2 regions of the Bacillus sp. XB1 genome follow, and region 2 is predicted to be linked to the other one. Evidence: a T-box and tRNA genes for the amino acid it is inferred to sense, from the RefSeq annotation. Region 2 holds a T-box; the other holds one or more tRNA genes.
The links. A T-box is a leader RNA that pairs with one kind of tRNA and senses whether it is charged. The one in region 2 lies ahead of argS (arginine--tRNA ligase), so its partner is inferred to be a tRNA-Arg.
Positions count from the first base shown of each region.

Region 1: it encodes a tRNA-Arg, which carries the amino acid that the T-box ahead of argS (arginine--tRNA ligase) is inferred to sense. The anticodon was not compared.

Region 1 is NZ_JBNRIL010000003.1:11-8,100, reverse strand. Features, by position in the region: gene whiA (DNA-binding protein WhiA) at 21-971, shown strand; gene ACK1U5_RS21285 (HPr family phosphocarrier protein) at 995-1,243, shown strand; gene clpP (ATP-dependent Clp endopeptidase proteolytic subunit ClpP) at 1,641-2,222, opposite strand; gene ACK1U5_RS21275 (DUF421 domain-containing protein) at 2,463-3,332, opposite strand; gene ACK1U5_RS21270 (DUF1657 domain-containing protein) at 3,353-3,559, opposite strand; gene spoVAE (stage V sporulation protein AE) at 3,571-3,921, opposite strand; gene spoVAD (stage V sporulation protein AD) at 3,918-4,934, opposite strand; gene spoVAC (stage V sporulation protein AC) at 4,935-5,411, opposite strand; gene ACK1U5_RS21250 (YhcN/YlaJ family sporulation lipoprotein) at 5,441-5,926, opposite strand; gene ACK1U5_RS21245 (DUF1657 domain-containing protein) at 6,020-6,226, opposite strand; tRNA gene ACK1U5_RS21240 (tRNA-Arg) at 6,431-6,506, shown strand; gene ACK1U5_RS21235 (mersacidin/lichenicidin family type 2 lantibiotic) at 6,800-7,033, shown strand; partial or broken gene ACK1U5_RS21230 (mersacidin family lantibiotic) at 7,126-7,299, shown strand; gene ACK1U5_RS21225 (mersacidin family lantibiotic) at 7,330-7,563, shown strand; gene ACK1U5_RS21220 (mersacidin family lantibiotic) at 7,595-7,828, shown strand; gene ACK1U5_RS21215 (mersacidin family lantibiotic) at 7,859-8,090, shown strand, end outside.
Region 2 is NZ_JBNRIL010000001.1:1,541,273-1,549,362, reverse strand. Features, by position in the region: gene ACK1U5_RS07750 (thiol-disulfide oxidoreductase DCC family protein) at 1-321, shown strand, start outside; gene ACK1U5_RS07745 (BrxA/BrxB family bacilliredoxin) at 405-839, shown strand; gene ACK1U5_RS07740 (class I SAM-dependent methyltransferase) at 889-1,665, shown strand; T-box leader at 1,706-1,920, shown strand; gene argS (arginine--tRNA ligase) at 1,966-3,654, shown strand; gene ACK1U5_RS07730 (DUF2085 domain-containing protein) at 3,767-4,096, shown strand; gene ACK1U5_RS07725 (hypothetical protein) at 4,126-4,344, shown strand; gene ACK1U5_RS07720 (class I SAM-dependent methyltransferase) at 4,482-5,360, shown strand; gene ACK1U5_RS07715 (bacteriocin-processing peptidase family protein) at 5,738-8,090, shown strand, end outside.

The sequences.
Region 1 (8,090 bases), on a different contig from region 2:
CGTATAAGGAGGTGTTGACTGTGTCATTTGCATCAGAAACAAAGAAAGAGTTGACGAATCTTGAGATGAAGGAATGCTGTGAGAAAGCAGAATTATCAGCGCTACTTCGAATGAACGGGTCGCTTTCTTTTTCAAACCGTCGTCTATCTATCGATATTCAAACGGAAAATGCGGCAATTGCAAGAAGGATTTATACGCTTTTGAAAAAAGGATATGACGTGACGGTAGAATTGCTTGTTCGTAAAAAAATGCGCTTGAAGAAAAATAATGTATATATTGTGCGGCTTGTTGAGAAGTCTCGTGAAATATTAGCTGATCTTCATATCGTTCGAGATGACTTTTCATTTATTCGAAATATATCACAAGAATTGATTGAGAAGAAATGTTGTAAACGATCGTATTTACGCGGAGCATTTTTAGCAGGTGGTTCAGTAAATAACCCAGAAACATCATCTTATCATTTAGAAATCTTTTCGTTATATAAGGAACATAATGATGCTATATGTGAACTGATGAACGGATTTGATTTAAATAGTAAGACGCTGGAGAGAAGAAAAGGGTACATTACGTATTTGAAAGAAGCAGAAAAAATTACAGAGTTTTTAAATATTATAGGTGCTCATAATGCACTTTTAAGATTTGAAGATATTCGAATCGTACGTGATATGCGTAATTCTGTAAATCGTTTAGTGAACTGCGAAACAGCTAATTTAAATAAAACAATTGGTGCAGCACTAAGGCAGATTGAAAATATTCGTTACATTGATGAGACAGTTGGTCTTGATATATTGCCGGATAAACTACAAGAGATTGCACAATTACGAAGAGATTATCAAGATGTAACATTGAAAGAGTTAGGTGAGATGGTATCCGGGGGGAAGATTAGTAAGTCGGGTATTAATCATCGTTTGCGTAAAATCGATGAAATTGCAGAGAAATTACGCGCGGGGGAAACGGTAGCAAAAAAATAAGAGGTTAAAGGGGAAATGGAGCTGTGGTTCAAAAAAGAGTTCAGGTTTCATTAAAAAACGGTTTACAAGCACGTCCGGCTGCGTTGTTTGTACAAGAGGCAAATCGCTTTCATGCAGATATCTTCATCGAGAAAGATGGAAAGACAGTAAATGCAAAGAGCATAATGGGGATTATGAGCTTAGCAATTGGAACTGGAAGCATGATAACAATTACAACAGAAGGTTCAGATGCAGAAGAGGCTTTAGAAGCATTAGCTGCATATGTACAATAAAAAGCTATCGCGTATATGCGATAGCTTTTTTGTTTTGTTGTCTGTACGAATTAGCGGGGAGGGGTATTTAAGGGGTACGTGCTTGTCGAGAATTGTCGGTAAGTCGATAAGTGGTGTCGAAACGTCGATATATTAAAATAATCGCCGATATAATCGGAGTTACGGTCGATATATTTGAAAAATCGCTGATATATTTAGGTAAATACCAAGGTGGGTATCCAGACGGAGGTGCATGATAATAAAAAAGCGCCCTGTAATAGGGCGCTTTTTTATGTATCTAGCTTCAGCGGCTAGAATCTCCGGTTGTTTCGCCCCTTCATTCGAGGCAAAAAGCGCCTCGGAATCAGGTGCTCCATCGCCCTGCGATTCTAAACGAGCCGCTTTCGCTTTAAATTAATTAACGATTTGTAAAGATTTTATCGATTAAACCGTATTCTAAAGCTTTTTCTGCTGTCATGAAGTTGTCGCGGTCTGTGTCGCGTTGTAGTACTTCAAGTGGTTGACCAGTGCGGTCAGCAAGAATTTGGTTTAGTTTTTCACGTAAGAATAGGATACGTTTTGCAGCGATTTCGATTTCAGTCGCTTGACCTTGTGCTCCGCCAAGTGGTTGGTGAATCATTACTTCACTGTTTGGAAGTGCATAACGTTTTCCTTTTTCACCTGCTGCAAGTAAGAATGCACCCATAGATGCTGCCATACCGATACAGATTGTTGATACTTGTGGCTTAATAAACTGCATTGTATCATAGATTGCCATACCTGCTGTGATAGAACCACCAGGGCTGTTGATGTAGATGTGAATATCTTTTTCTGGATCTTGAGATTCCAAGAATAAAAGCTGGGAAACGATTGAGTTAGCTACGTTGTCATCAATTGCACTACCAAGCATAATGATGCGGTCTTTTAATAGTCGAGAGTAAATATCGTAAGCGCGTTCTCCACGATTTGTTTGTTCAATTACTGTAGGAATTAAATTCATCTGTTATTTCCTCCTTATAAAGCTTTCTTAGTCTTATAATACAATTATGGTCAATAAAGGTCAAACGAAACCACTTTAAATCAAAAAAATATGTAGTTGTACCATGAAATATTCGCTATGTTTTCGAAATTCCCTGCTTATGTATCTTCAACATCATAACCGAATTACATAAATTTAAACGTTATGAAAACTGGAGAAAAAAGAAAAGAACGCCTTTTAACTGAAGCGTTCTTTCGATAATTAGTCTTTTAAAAGATAGGTTACTTTATTTAAAATCTTTTCGATTTGTTTCGCGTTTTTACTATACATTTCGCTTGCTGATTTCGACTTTGTTTCTAGGGAAAATAGTTCAAGATCAGCATGACATTTTTTTAAAGATGCTAATAATAAAGGTTTGTTTTGAGGAGAAGGCATTTGGAGTTTGTCATTGTAAATGTCGATAGTAAGTTGTCCGTATGAATCCACTTGACCGAGGAAGACATTTTCAATAACAACACCGAGTTTTTCTAATTCTGAATGTAGCCAAGCGCGGTTATGTCCGCTTGCTGAAAGAGGTTCATCTAGTACATTTCCATCCATAATAACAGTTTGTGGTTCTTTCTCGTTTGGTACTTTTAAACCGATGTCTTTTGCTGTAAGTGGCTGGGAATCTTTCTTTAATAATACATTTAATTCTCCGCTCGGTTCTAAGACAGCAAATTCGACTTCAGCTACGCTGAACGCACTTTTTCCACGGAGAAGTTCCAGTAATTCGTCACTCGTATATTTTTCTTTCTTTAAGTTATCTTCGAGTATCTTTCCGTCTTTTATTAATACGGTAGATTTCCCTTCAAAGAAGTCCCGAGCTGTTTTGTTCTTTAAAGAGAGGATTCCTGTTAAAAAAGGTACCACAGCGAAAATGAGTATCGCAAAGACGCCGTGAAAAAATTTTGAATCGAGCCCTGTAGATACTTGGGCAGCGATGTCACCAATCGTCATTCCGGCTATGTATTCAAAAAAGGAAAGCTGAGAGATTTGTCTTTTGCCTAACCATTTCGTAATAGCGAATAAAATAATTAATATGAATACAGAGCGAAGAATGACAAGTGTCCATTCCGGCAGGTGAGACATAGTCGTTTCCTCCAGTCTACTTAAAACCCTTTATATTGAGGTTCTTCACGTTCTAATACTGAAATTCTATCCTTTAAATCAGCGATGACGCTGTCCATTTCTAACATACATTCATGAAATACGCGTTTTGATTCTTCGTCTTGTGAATTTAATGAAAGGGAGCTTAAACTTGCTTGAGCGCCCCTTACACTAGCAAGGCAAGTTTTTACGCTAGCGATAACAGTCATATAAACACCTCTTATCCTTTCGGTTTGAATAACAATGCTCCAATGAAGCCGAAAATAATAGCCGCTGATACACCGGCGCTCGTTACTTTAAACATGCCGGTAATAACGCCAACGATGCCATGTTTTGCAGCTTCTTCCATTGCGCCATGAACGAGGGCATTACCAAAGCTTGTAATAGGTACAGTTGCCCCGGCTCCAGCGAAATCAATTAATGGCTCATACAAATTAAATCCATCTAATATAGCTCCAGCAACAACGAGTGTTGCCATTGTATGAGCAGGTGTTAGTTTGCCGACATCAAACATAAGTTGGCCGATTACACATATAAGTCCGCCAATGACGAAAGCCCAGAAAAAAATCATTGCGTTGCACCTCCAAATTCAATCGAAACGGCGTGAGCGATACACGGAATCGTTTCTTCTTGTTGGAATGTAAGTGGAGATAGTAAAGCGCCTGTCGCAACGACAAGTATTTTTTTGAACTCTCCTCTTTTCATTCGGTTTAATAAATGACCGTATACGACTGTTGCGGAACATCCAGGTCCGCTAGCACCAGCTATGACAGGTTGTCCTTCTCTATAAATGATAATTCCGCAATCTTGAAATTGTTCGCTCGTTACTTTCGTTCCGTGTTTATGTAGTAAGTCATAAGCAATTTCGCGTCCTACATGTCCGAGATCGCCTGTTACGATTAAATCGTAGTAAGAGGCATCAATTTGACGTTCACGTAAATGGGCTTCAATTGTATCAACTGCAGCTGGAGCCATTGCGCCTCCCATATTAAATGGATCCGTTAATCCCATATCAACCACTCGGCCGATTGTTGCAGAGGTTACTCTTGGACCGTGTCCAGTATCGCTTAAAATAGCGGCTCCTGCTCCGGTTACTGTCCACTGTGCAGTAGGCGGCTTTTGTCCACCGTATTCGGTAGGGTAGCGGAACTGTTTTTCTACAGCTGTATTATGGCTTGAAGCTCCAGTTAATAAATATTTTGCACCTTTTGCATTTACGATACTTGCCCCAAGTGCTAAACCTTCCATAGAAGTAGAGCAAGCCCCGAATAATCCGAGATAAGGAGTCCCAAGTGTGCGGCAAGCAAAGCTTGTTGGAGTAATTTGATTAATTAAATCTCCTGCGAGTACGAATTGAATATCATCTTTACGAAGCTCTGCTTTTTCAGTAGCGCGACTACAAGCTTCTTCGAATAAAATCTTATGTGCTTTTTCATAGGAATCTTGTCCGAGCCATAAATCTTCATGAAGGATATCGAAGTCTTCTGGGATGTTCCCCTTTGCTTCAAATGGTCCACCGACAACCCCTGTTGAGATAATGACTGGTTTGTTTTCAAATACCCACGTTCGGTGTCCTTGTAACATTTATAGCCCTCCCCATTGAACGAGAATAGTTTTAATAAGTGCGATGACGAAAGCGGAAAATACACCAAATAAAATAACAGAACCAGCTAGTTTAAACATATTGCCGCCAACGCCAAGGACAAATCCTTCCGTTCGATGCTCAATACATGCGGCAATAACAGAGTTACCAAATCCAGTAACAGGTACAGCTGTACCAGCACCGGCAAACTGTCCAAAACGATCGTATATACCAAATCCAGTTAGTAACATGGAGATGAAAATGAGCGTTGCGACTGTTGGATTGCCTGCTGAGCGTTCAGTGAAATCAAAATATGTGATGTAAAAAGTAGAAATGAGTTGTCCGATGAAGCAAATAAAACCACCGACGAAAAAGGCTTTTATACAATTTTTTAAGACAGGTCGTTTCGGTTCGCGTTCTTGTTCGAATTTTTTATACTCCTGTTGTACAGGGGTTAAGTTTTTATCTTTACTAGACATTGCAATCCTTCCTTTTCTTTTAAAAAGCGTTAAGTGTTAGACTCCATTTTTTTACCAATGAATTTTAATTGTTTATTAATTTCATCTTTAGATACTTCTTTTTCCTTAATTTTTCTTTCGAGTTTTTCGAGTAACATAAAGATTTTTTTATCTGTACTGACACGAACATCGAAAGTAGGGTGCTCATCACTTAGTTGCTTTTGAAGTTTGCTGCGCAACGGCTTTAATCCAAACCTTTCGTGATGCTCAGGTGTAACTGCTATGTAGAGATCTAAATTTGAATTCACTGCTGTGCTTTTTATAATTTCATCCATAGCGAGAGCTCTTTTCTTCGCTCCTTGTGATATAGATTGATTAAAGGATTCCGTACTCGTCTTTGTTAACTTTGGGCCTTTTTCTTTCTCCGTTCGTTTTGCTTCTTCTTTCACTTTTTTATCTAAAGGACTATTATCACATCCGGTAAAAGAGCTAAATAGAAGTGCAAATAATGCGGTTATGAGGCCGAGTTTTCGCATAATTATCATTCCATTTCTATTGCAATATGTAATGTGATAGAAAAAGGATGACTGCATATCATCCTTTTTCTATTTCACAGCAAGATTGATTCGTTATTGCTGTGAGTATTGTGGTTCTTCTTGTTGGACTTCTTCAACACGTGGGTTTAAAGAATCGATAATCGTTTGTGTTTGCTGCGCAGCTGTTTGGAAAAGTTGCTTAGCTTGTTGGTTATCCGTATCAAGAGCGAATCCCTCTAAGCTAGCTTGTGCACTTTTTAATCCAGAAACAGTCTGCTTTAATTTTGTAATTACAGTCATTGAATGAAGCCCCCTTTGGAATATCAATTCAAAGATTATAATTTGTGAGTTGGGGAGAATTTATGATTGGAAAATTTAGGGGTGGAATGGATTTTATATGCTTTTAGCTAAGATGCATAAGGTATTACGGGGATATTTTTATTGATTTAGATGGATTTTATTGCTATTATTATGAGAAGAAAATGAAGTGTTTTCTATAATCATGCGCCCATAGCTCAGTCGGATAGAGCGGTGGTTTCCGGTACCACGTCTGCCGGGGGTTCGAATCCCTCTGGGCGCGTTATATAAGCTTTAATATTATTTTGTGCAGAAGCCCTTTGTGTGGTAAGTAAAAATACCACGTGCAAAGGGCTTTTTTGATGTTATTGTTAGCCTATTATTGTTTATTTACTGTTGAATCCGGAGCTGAAATTCCTAACTTACATTTTGTAGGTTAGGAATTTTTTATTTTAAAAATGTTAAAAATATGCAATTTTGCGAAGTTACCTAAAAACTTTGAATCTTGTAAATTTATAACTGTAGAGAACAACAAACAAACAAATAAATAAATAGAAAAATAAAAGGAGGAATGAAATGGTAAAGAAATTTAAATTTACAAAAGAGGAATTAGTAGCAGCATGGAAAGACCCACAAGTAAGGGAGAAATCAAAGGATTTACCGAACCATCCATCAGGGAAAGTACTAAACGAATTAAGTGAGGAAGAGTTAGCGGAAGTCCAAGGAGCATCAGATGTGCAAGTAGCTACAACACCGATGTGTGTAAGGTTAACGGTTTTACCTGCAACGTCAATTAAACTTTGTAAATAAAAATAAAAAAACAAAACGAGAGGATGAATGAAATGTCAAAAGGATACAAGTTCACAAAAGAAGAGTTAGTAGAGGCGTAGAAAGATCCACAAGTAAGAGAAAAGCTAAAAGACTTACCGAAACACCCATCTGGAAAAGCGCTAAATGAATTAAGTGAGGAAGAATTAGCGGAAATCCAAGGGGCATCAGATGTACAACCAGAAACAACACCACTTTGTGTGGGAGTAATTATAGGATTAACAACGTCAATTAAGATTTGTAAATAAAATAAAAATTAAAACGAGAGGATGAATGAAATGTCAAAAGGATACAAGTTTACAAAAGAAGAGTTAGTAGAGGCTTGGAAAGATCCACGAGTAAGAGAAAAGTTAAAAGATTTACCGAAACATCCATCGGGTAAAGCGTTAAATGAATTAAGTGAAGAAGAACTAGCGGGAATTCAAGGGGCATCAGATGTACAACCAGAAACAACACCACTTTGTGTGGGGGTAATTATAGGATTAACAACGTCAATTAAGATTTGTAAATAAAATAAAAAACCAAAACGAGAGGATGAATGAAATGTCAAAAGGATACAAGTTCACAAAAGAAGAGTTAGTAGAGGCGTGGAAAGATCCACAAGTAAGAGAAAAGCTAAAAGACTTACCGAAACACCCATCTGGAAAAGCGCTAAATGAATTAAGCGAAGAAGAACTAGCGGAAATTCAAGGGGCATCAGATGTACAACCAGAAACAACGCCACTTTGTGTGGGAGTAATTATAGGATTAACAACGTCAATTAAGATTTGTAAATAAAATAAAAACTAAAACGAGAGGATGAATGAAATGTCAAGAGAATACAAGTTCACAAAAGAAGAGTTAGTAGAGGCGTGGAAAGATCCACAAGTAAGAGAAAAGTTAAAAGACTTACCGAAACACCCATCTGGAAAAGCGCTAAATGAATTAAGTGAGGAAGAATTAGCGGAAATTCAAGGGGCATCAGATGTACAACCAGAAACAACACCACTTTGTGTGGGAGTAATTATAGGATTAACAACGTCAATTAAGATTTGTAAAT
Region 2 (8,090 bases):
TTAGATAAAAAGGGTAAGATGAAATTTGTTTCATTTCGAAATGAAGATGTAGTTGAGAAGTATGAGCTTTCTCAAGAACTACAAAGTAAGATGGAACAAAGACTGTATATTTTAAAAAATAATAAGTGGTATGACGGTATTCAGAGCATAGATGTATTAGCAAAGGCCGTTCCATCTTATTGGTTTGCAGTTCCTTTTATAAAGTTATCTATCGTACTTGGTTTTGGAAGTAAAGTATACGATTATATCGCTAATAATAGAAAACTTGTTCCAGTGGGACATTGCCGCGGTGGGGTTTGTGAAATCCCTACAAAAAAATGAAATCATCGTTATCTTTCTTTTGCACCTATTAATAGAGCGTGATATGATGAATTTGGAATGAAAGTTGAAGGAGAGATTACAAGATGTCAAATGCTTATGAAGAATACATGCGTCAAATGGTAATCCCAATGCGCCAAGAGTTAGTGCGTTCTGGGTTTGAAGAGTTAACTACAGAAGAAGCTGTAACAGAATTTATGGAAAATACATCAGGTACAACTTTAGTAGTTGTAAACTCTGTTTGTGGTTGTGCAGCTGGTTTAGCACGTCCATCAGCAGGTCAAGCGGTTGTTCGTGCTGAAAAACAACCTGATCATCTTGTAACTGTATTCGCAGGTCAAGATAAAGATGCTACTGCAAAAATGCGTGAATACTTCGGAGAAATTCCTCCATCTTCACCATCTATGGCATTATTAAAAGGAAAAGAAGTTGTTCACTTCATTCACCGTCATGAAATTGAAGGTGCAACTATGGACGAAATTATTACGAACTTAGAACAAGCTTTCGAAAAGAATTGCTAAAGAAGGGGGAGAGTAAATCTCCCTCTTTTCTTTATATAGAGGTGAAACAATGATCGTAACAACAGCAGGAAGAACGAATAAAGAAATGACAGATTATGCAAAGCAGGTAGCCGCAGAATTAAATCGTTCATTCGTTAAACGTAATGACATACCAGTACATAAGCTGCATGAGCAGTATGAACAAGATGTGCTTGTCGTAGGGAAGAACCGATTAGCTATTTATCCAAAAGGTACGGAAGAATCGTTTTTCTTTCATCCGAACTCAGCGATGTTTCGTGTGAAAAGGTTAATGCGTGGAGAACACGATCCGTTTGTACAAGCCACGCAATTAGAGAGAGGAATGACAGTGTTAGATTGTACGCTCGGGATGGCATCAGATAGTATTGTAGCTAGTTATGTTGTTGGTGAAAGCGGAAAAGTAACAGGACTTGAAGGCAATGAGTATATGGCTTATATTATGGAAAATGGTTTGAAAACATGGTCTTCATCCGTTTCTGAAATTGATGAAGCAATGCAAAGAATTCAAGTAAAGAAAACGGAGCATTTTTCATTTTTAGCGCAATGTGAAGACAATAGTTACGATGTCGTTTACCTTGATCCGATGTTTGAAGAAACTGTCATAGAATCCGACGGAATTAAAGGATTAAAACACTTCGCTTTGTATCATGATATTACTGACGAAACAATTGCGGAGGCAAAACGAGTGGCGAGAAAACGTGTCGTTTTAAAAGATCATTTTCGTAGTTCTAGATTTGAAAAACACAATTTTTATGTATACAAAAGAAAAAGTGCTAAGTTTCACTTTGGTGTAATTGACCCTTGCTAATTGTTTGAAAAGATGTATAATAAGCAATAATTAATTAAATATACTGTCTGTGATGAAGAGAGTAGTCTTTTTTAGAAGGAAAGCGAGCTAGGGATGGTGTGAGCCTAGTACGGAAGAAAAAGATGAAGCGCACTTCGGAGATGCTTCTTGAACGAATAGTAGAGAAAGCCGAGGCCCCCTGTCCTCGTTATAAACGGGAAAGTGGTTCGTAACGAACAACAAGGGTGGTACCACGGGTTAAAACTCGTCTCTTTTTTAGAGACGAGTTTTTTGTGTTTTAAAAAATAAGGAGGTTGTATCATGGATTATAACATGCAGTTTGTGGAAAGTTTATCTAATATTTTCACGAATGAATTAACGCAAAAACAAATTTTAGATTTAATTGAAACACCGAAACAAGATGAATTTGGAGATGCAGCGTTCCCATGCTTTTCATTAGCGAAGCAATATAAAAAAGCACCAGCTCTTATCGCAAAGGAAGTTGCTGAGAAATTCAATGATCCGTTTTTTACGAAAGTAGAAGCCGTTGGTCCTTATGTAAATGTATTTTTCAATCGTGAAACTGTAAGTGATGCAGTATTAAAAACAGTTTTAGCGGAGAAAGAAGAGTTCGGTCAAAACCACTTTGGCTGTGAAAAAACAGTAGTAATTGATTATTCCTCTCCTAATATCGCGAAACCTTTTTCGATGGGACATTTACGTTCTACAATGATAGGAAATTCGCTGAAACATATCGCTGAAAAATGTGGCTATGAAGTTGTAGGGATTAATTATATAGGAGATTGGGGAACACAGTTTGGAAAGTTAATTACGGCTTATAAAAAATGGGGAAATGAAGCAGTAGTTAAAGAAGATCCAATACGTGAGCTATTTAAGTTATATGTCCAATTCCATGAAGAGGTAAAAGACGACGAAGAACTAGAAGAAGAAGGACGTGCTTGGTTTAAGAAATTAGAAGAAGGTGATGAAGAAGCGGTAGAGCTTTGGAATTGGTTCCGTCATGAGTCCCTTAAAGAATTTTCTCGCATTTATGAACTTCTCGGCGTAGAATTTACTAATTTTCAGGGAGAAGCATTTTATAATAATTTAATGGAAGATTTTATTGGGATTTTAGAAGAACATGAGTTGCTTGAAGAATCAGAAGGTGCATTAGTCGTTAATTTAGAAGAAGAAGGAATGCCGCCTTGTTTAATTAGAAAATCAGATGGTGCGACGATTTATGCAACGCGTGACTTAACGGCAGCTTTATATCGTCAAAACACTTATGGGTTTGATAAAGCGCTATATGTTGTTGGTCCAGAACAAAGCTTACATTTCAATCAATTTTTCACCGTATTAAAAAAACTTGGCTATACTTGGGTTGATGGTATGGAACACGTACCATTTGGCTTCATTTTAAAAGATGGTAAGAAAATGTCGACACGTAAAGGAAGAGTTATTTTACTTGAAGAAGTACTCGAAGAAGCAATCGAACTTGCAAAACAAAATATTGAAGAGAAAAATCCAAACTTAAAACAAAAAGAAGTAGTAGCAAAGCAAGTCGGTGTTGGTGCAGTCATCTTCCACGATTTAAAAAATGAGCGTATGCATAATATCGAATTCTCATTAGAAAATATGCTGAAATTTGAAGGAGAAACAGGACCTTACGTACAGTACACACATGCACGTGCTTGTTCTATTTTAAGAAAAGAAAGTGTAGAATTTGAAACATGTACATTTGCTTTAAAAGACGATCATAGCTGGAGTGTCGTAAAATTACTTAATAAATTCCCTCAAGTAATTGAAGCGGCTTTCAATAAAAATGAGCCATCTATTATTTCGAAATATATATTAGATGTAGCACAATCATTCAATAAATATTACGGTAATGTTCGTATATTAGAAGAGAGCAAAGAAAAAGACAGCAGACTCGCATTGGTTTATGCTGTGACGGTTGTATTAAAAGAAGGATTACGTTTACTTGGGGTGGAGGCACCTGAGGAAATGTAACATAGTAGTAAACTGACAAACTGGGTCTAGTATAAACCTGGTTTGTTTTTTTATTGGATATATATTTTTTTTGCAAAATCAATTAAAATCTTTTTAGAGAGGGTGATTCATATTGATTCGAACTTTTATTTTACAAATTCCTTGTCATAGAAGATTAGATAGGAGTTTTTTTAAACTACAAAAGTACATACCTTTATGTGCGCGTTGTACAGGCATGCTTATTGGTATTTTAATGTTTCCAATTTATTTTTATATGACACCTTCATTTCTTTTAGCAATCATACTATCATTTTTCGCTCAAATTCCGTTACTTATCGATGGGTTCACCCAAAAGTGGAAATGGAGAAGTAGCTCAAATTTGCTAAGAATAACTACTGGTGTATTAAGCGGTAATGGTATGGGATTATTCATTTCCTCTAGTGTTATATGGATATTATCTTAAGATATATAGTAATGGAGGTATTTACATAGATGTTCTGGATTTATTTAATTCTAATTTTTATTTCAGGCGGAAGTGGAATTGGTTTTATGACTCAAGATAAGTATACAGAAGCAATAATAGCTTTTGTTATTTGTATACTATTGTTTGGGCTACTGTATTATTATCTTAAAAGAAACAAAAGAAAGAGAAAAGCAGATTGTGACGATTTAGACTGTACGGATTGTTTTGATTGTGATTGTACTTGTTAAATTTTTCTTCCAAATAAAAAGCTAGTGTATTATTAAAAATACACTAGCTTTTTTGCTTTGAAATTTTAAGAAAAGTGTAGGAATACGGCTATTATATAGAGAACTTTAGTTTTGTATATAAAAGGAGGCGTTAGATGTTGGAAACGTATGATTGGAACAATAAACTAACATATTTAAAAAACACGAGAGATTTATATTACAACGACGATTATGTAAGCTTTTTAGTAAATACAGTTTGGAAGATTACTAAGCCTGTACATATCGTTGATTACGGTTGTGGATATGGTTATTTAGGATTAGTATTAATGCCATTACTCCCAGAAGGTTCAAAGTATACAGGTATTGATAGTGGAGAAACATTATTAGCTGAAGCCAGAGAGTTGTTTCGTTTACTTCCGTATGATTCAGAATTTCTTGAAGGAGATGCTACAGAAATTGAACTGAACGATAAATACGATATAGCAATCTGTCATGCTTTCTTATTACATATGACTACTCCAGAAACAATGCTACAAAAAATGATACATTCAGTTAAAAAGGGTGGAAAAATAATCTGTTTTGAACCACATTGGATTTCTAATATGGCTTCTTATTTACTAGATGGGGAGAAACAATCGGAATTTATTCAGCTAGGTGTTTTGCAGAAATTATTTGAAAGTGATACGCAAAGAAATGGTAAAGATGGCAATATAGGCATGAAAATACCGATATATTTAAGTGAATTAGGTGTGAAAAATATTGAATGTAGAGTAAGCGATAAAGTGAACTTTTTAGATTCAAATATGCATCACAATGATAAAAACGATTTGTATCAATCATTAAAAGAAGAGGGGATTGCAGGTGATCCGGGTGATAAGCAACAATTTGTAGAACGTTTAATAGCCAGAGGATTAACATATGATAATGCGCTAGCTCAATATGAAGCTGAACTACGATTTTTTAAAATATTTCATGTGTATTCTTCTTTTGTATACGCTCCCAATATGAAAATTACATTTGGTGACATAGTTTGTTAAAAGGTATGATGTATAAGGCTTGTCGTTTAATGTCGATAAGTCGATATTCGACATATAATCGCTGATAAATGTTAAGAATCGGTCGATATAATTTGAAAATCGCCGATAAAATGAAAGAATCGCTGATATATTTGAATTATCGCCGATATAATTTTATGTACTAATTTCAGCTTCTACAAGATTAAAACCGCATGTTACGTTATTCCATATAATTAAACAAAATACGGAGAAAAACAATCGTTTTTACTATATTTTGTTATAAATTTGAATAATATTAATTAATACCATCCATTTTAAGAGATTTTAGTTGAATACATACTATATGGTGTGTAAAATCTAAGCAAGTAGCAGTTTAAATATAAATTCGAGGTGAATGCATGCTAGATTTTAAGCAGTTAGAAACTTGTTTAAAAGACAAGAGATTTGTAGATGGATTACAGGAAATAAATAATGAAATTGCATATATAAAAGAAACGAATACTTTATCCTATGTGAAGAATTGGCTTGCCAATATTCCTTCGCATAAGGAGTTCGATATATTAATTCGCCTTACTGATGAAGGGCTTATGCACCAATACAGTTCATTCCTCATTCGTTACGCTTATAAAAAATTCCCAAATATGAGAACGCTCTCTTTATATTGTGATGAGTTAATTGATGAGCGGAAAATTCTTGAAGCGGAGCAGTTGTTAAAATCTTCTTTAGAAGAGTTAAGTAAAGAAGAAATAGATGCAGATTTTTTAGCGAAAACATATTTTACGTTAGTACGATGTCTTTTAGAAATGAAACGAAACGAAGAAGCGTTAATGTATATGCAAAAAGCAGAGGAGTACAGTTCACGCGCAGTGTTTGATAAATGGGGCTACGTTTATATGCATACAGGTGAATGGGAGAAAGCGGAAGAACAATTTATTGCTGGCATGCAGCATGAAGATTGTGAAGAGTTATCTACCTATTTATTATCACAATTGTATGCGAATAAAGGAGAACAAAAACGCGCGATACAGTTAATCGATGATGCGATTGTAAAATTCCCACAAGTACCATATTTTCATTTTGAGAAGATAAAGTATTTATTAGATTTAGAGCAATATGAAGAGATGTTAGCGGTAATAGATAATATAAATACTCAGCTGCCATATCATGCCTATAATACTTACTTTGTACATTTATGTGCAGAAGCGCTGTACAAAATGAATAAATTTGCAGATTTACAAAAACTATTAAAAGAAGAAAAGAGTTTAAAAGAATCTTTATATCATAATTTAGAAAAAAATCCGGATGGAAAAAAGGTGCACTTGCCGATAGTTCCTATTGTACAAAAGGATAATTATTGTGTTCCGACAAGCTTAGAGATGATGTTGCGTATATGGGGAGAGAAACGTACACAAGATGAAATAGCAGAGTTTATTTTTGATATGACAGGTTCGAAGTTTTCAGATACTGTTTCTTATTTAGAAGAATTAGGTTATGAATATCGTTATTTTAAAGGGAATGAAGAGAATTATAAGAGACTGATTGACGAAGGAATTCCTGTTTTATTAAGTATAGATATTGAGCATGCTTCACACGTACAAGTTCTATCTGGATATGATGATACATTGCAAGCTTTCTATGTTCAAGATCCAAACTTTATAGAACCAGTTCTTGTGGAATATAGTAAATTACAAGAAAAATATCGTTATACAGGCTGTTTAGCAATCACGTTTGTTCCGAAAGAAAAGAAGGAGCAACTAGCGTTTCTAAGTGAAGAAGAAGATCGTTATTTTAAATCTATTTTTTCTCTTACGGATCATTTAGATGAACATGACAAAGAGGGAATTAGTAACTTAGTACAATTTTTAAAAGAAACGAGTGATAATCCAAATACGTGGTTATATACGATAAAGCACTTAGATGTTGAAGTAGATAAAGAATTTATTTTATATTGTATCGATAAGTTAATGGAAAAGTTTCCGAACTCGGACTTTGTTAAATTGCATGGTGCACAGTGTTTTATTCGTCTTCAGGAAGTAGAGAAAGCGGAGCAAATGCTGACAAGCGTTGAGAAGAAAAATAATCGTGCTTTATATCATTTAATAAACGGAAGATATGCGTTTGAACAGGAAAGTTATCTAGAAGCGATTTCAAGCTTTCGTTCATCGTTACAATTAGACGCAGATCAGCCTATTGCTTGGAGTTTTCTCGCTTTATCCTATATGTATATTGATCAATCTGAAAAAGCATTGCAATACTCTCAAGTTGCGTTAGAGCGTAGTCCTGAAAGGTTCACTTTAACAAATCACGGTTTAATATTAATAGATTTAGAAAGATATGAAGAAGCATATGAAATCTTTAATGACTTGTTAAAAGAGTATAAATATGAAGCGCATGTATGGTATGAACGAGCGAGATGTGCACATCAACTAGGGAAATTATATTTAGCAATAAAAGGGCTTAAAGTAGCGATTCATTTGGATAGTAATGCACCTTACATTTATACGAAACTTTCGGAAATATACGAATCTGATTTGAAGGATGAGGAAAGTGCGAAAGAAATTTTATTAAACGGTATTGAGAATTGTGATGATAAAGCACCTCTTTACGTAAAATTAGGTGACTATCATTTTCAAAATGATAGCTTGGAAGAAGCAGAAGTATTGTATAAGCGTGCTTTAGAAGAAAATGATGAGGATGTTTATTCTCACTTCGGACTTACACAAGTTTATATGGCAAGAGAACAATATAAGG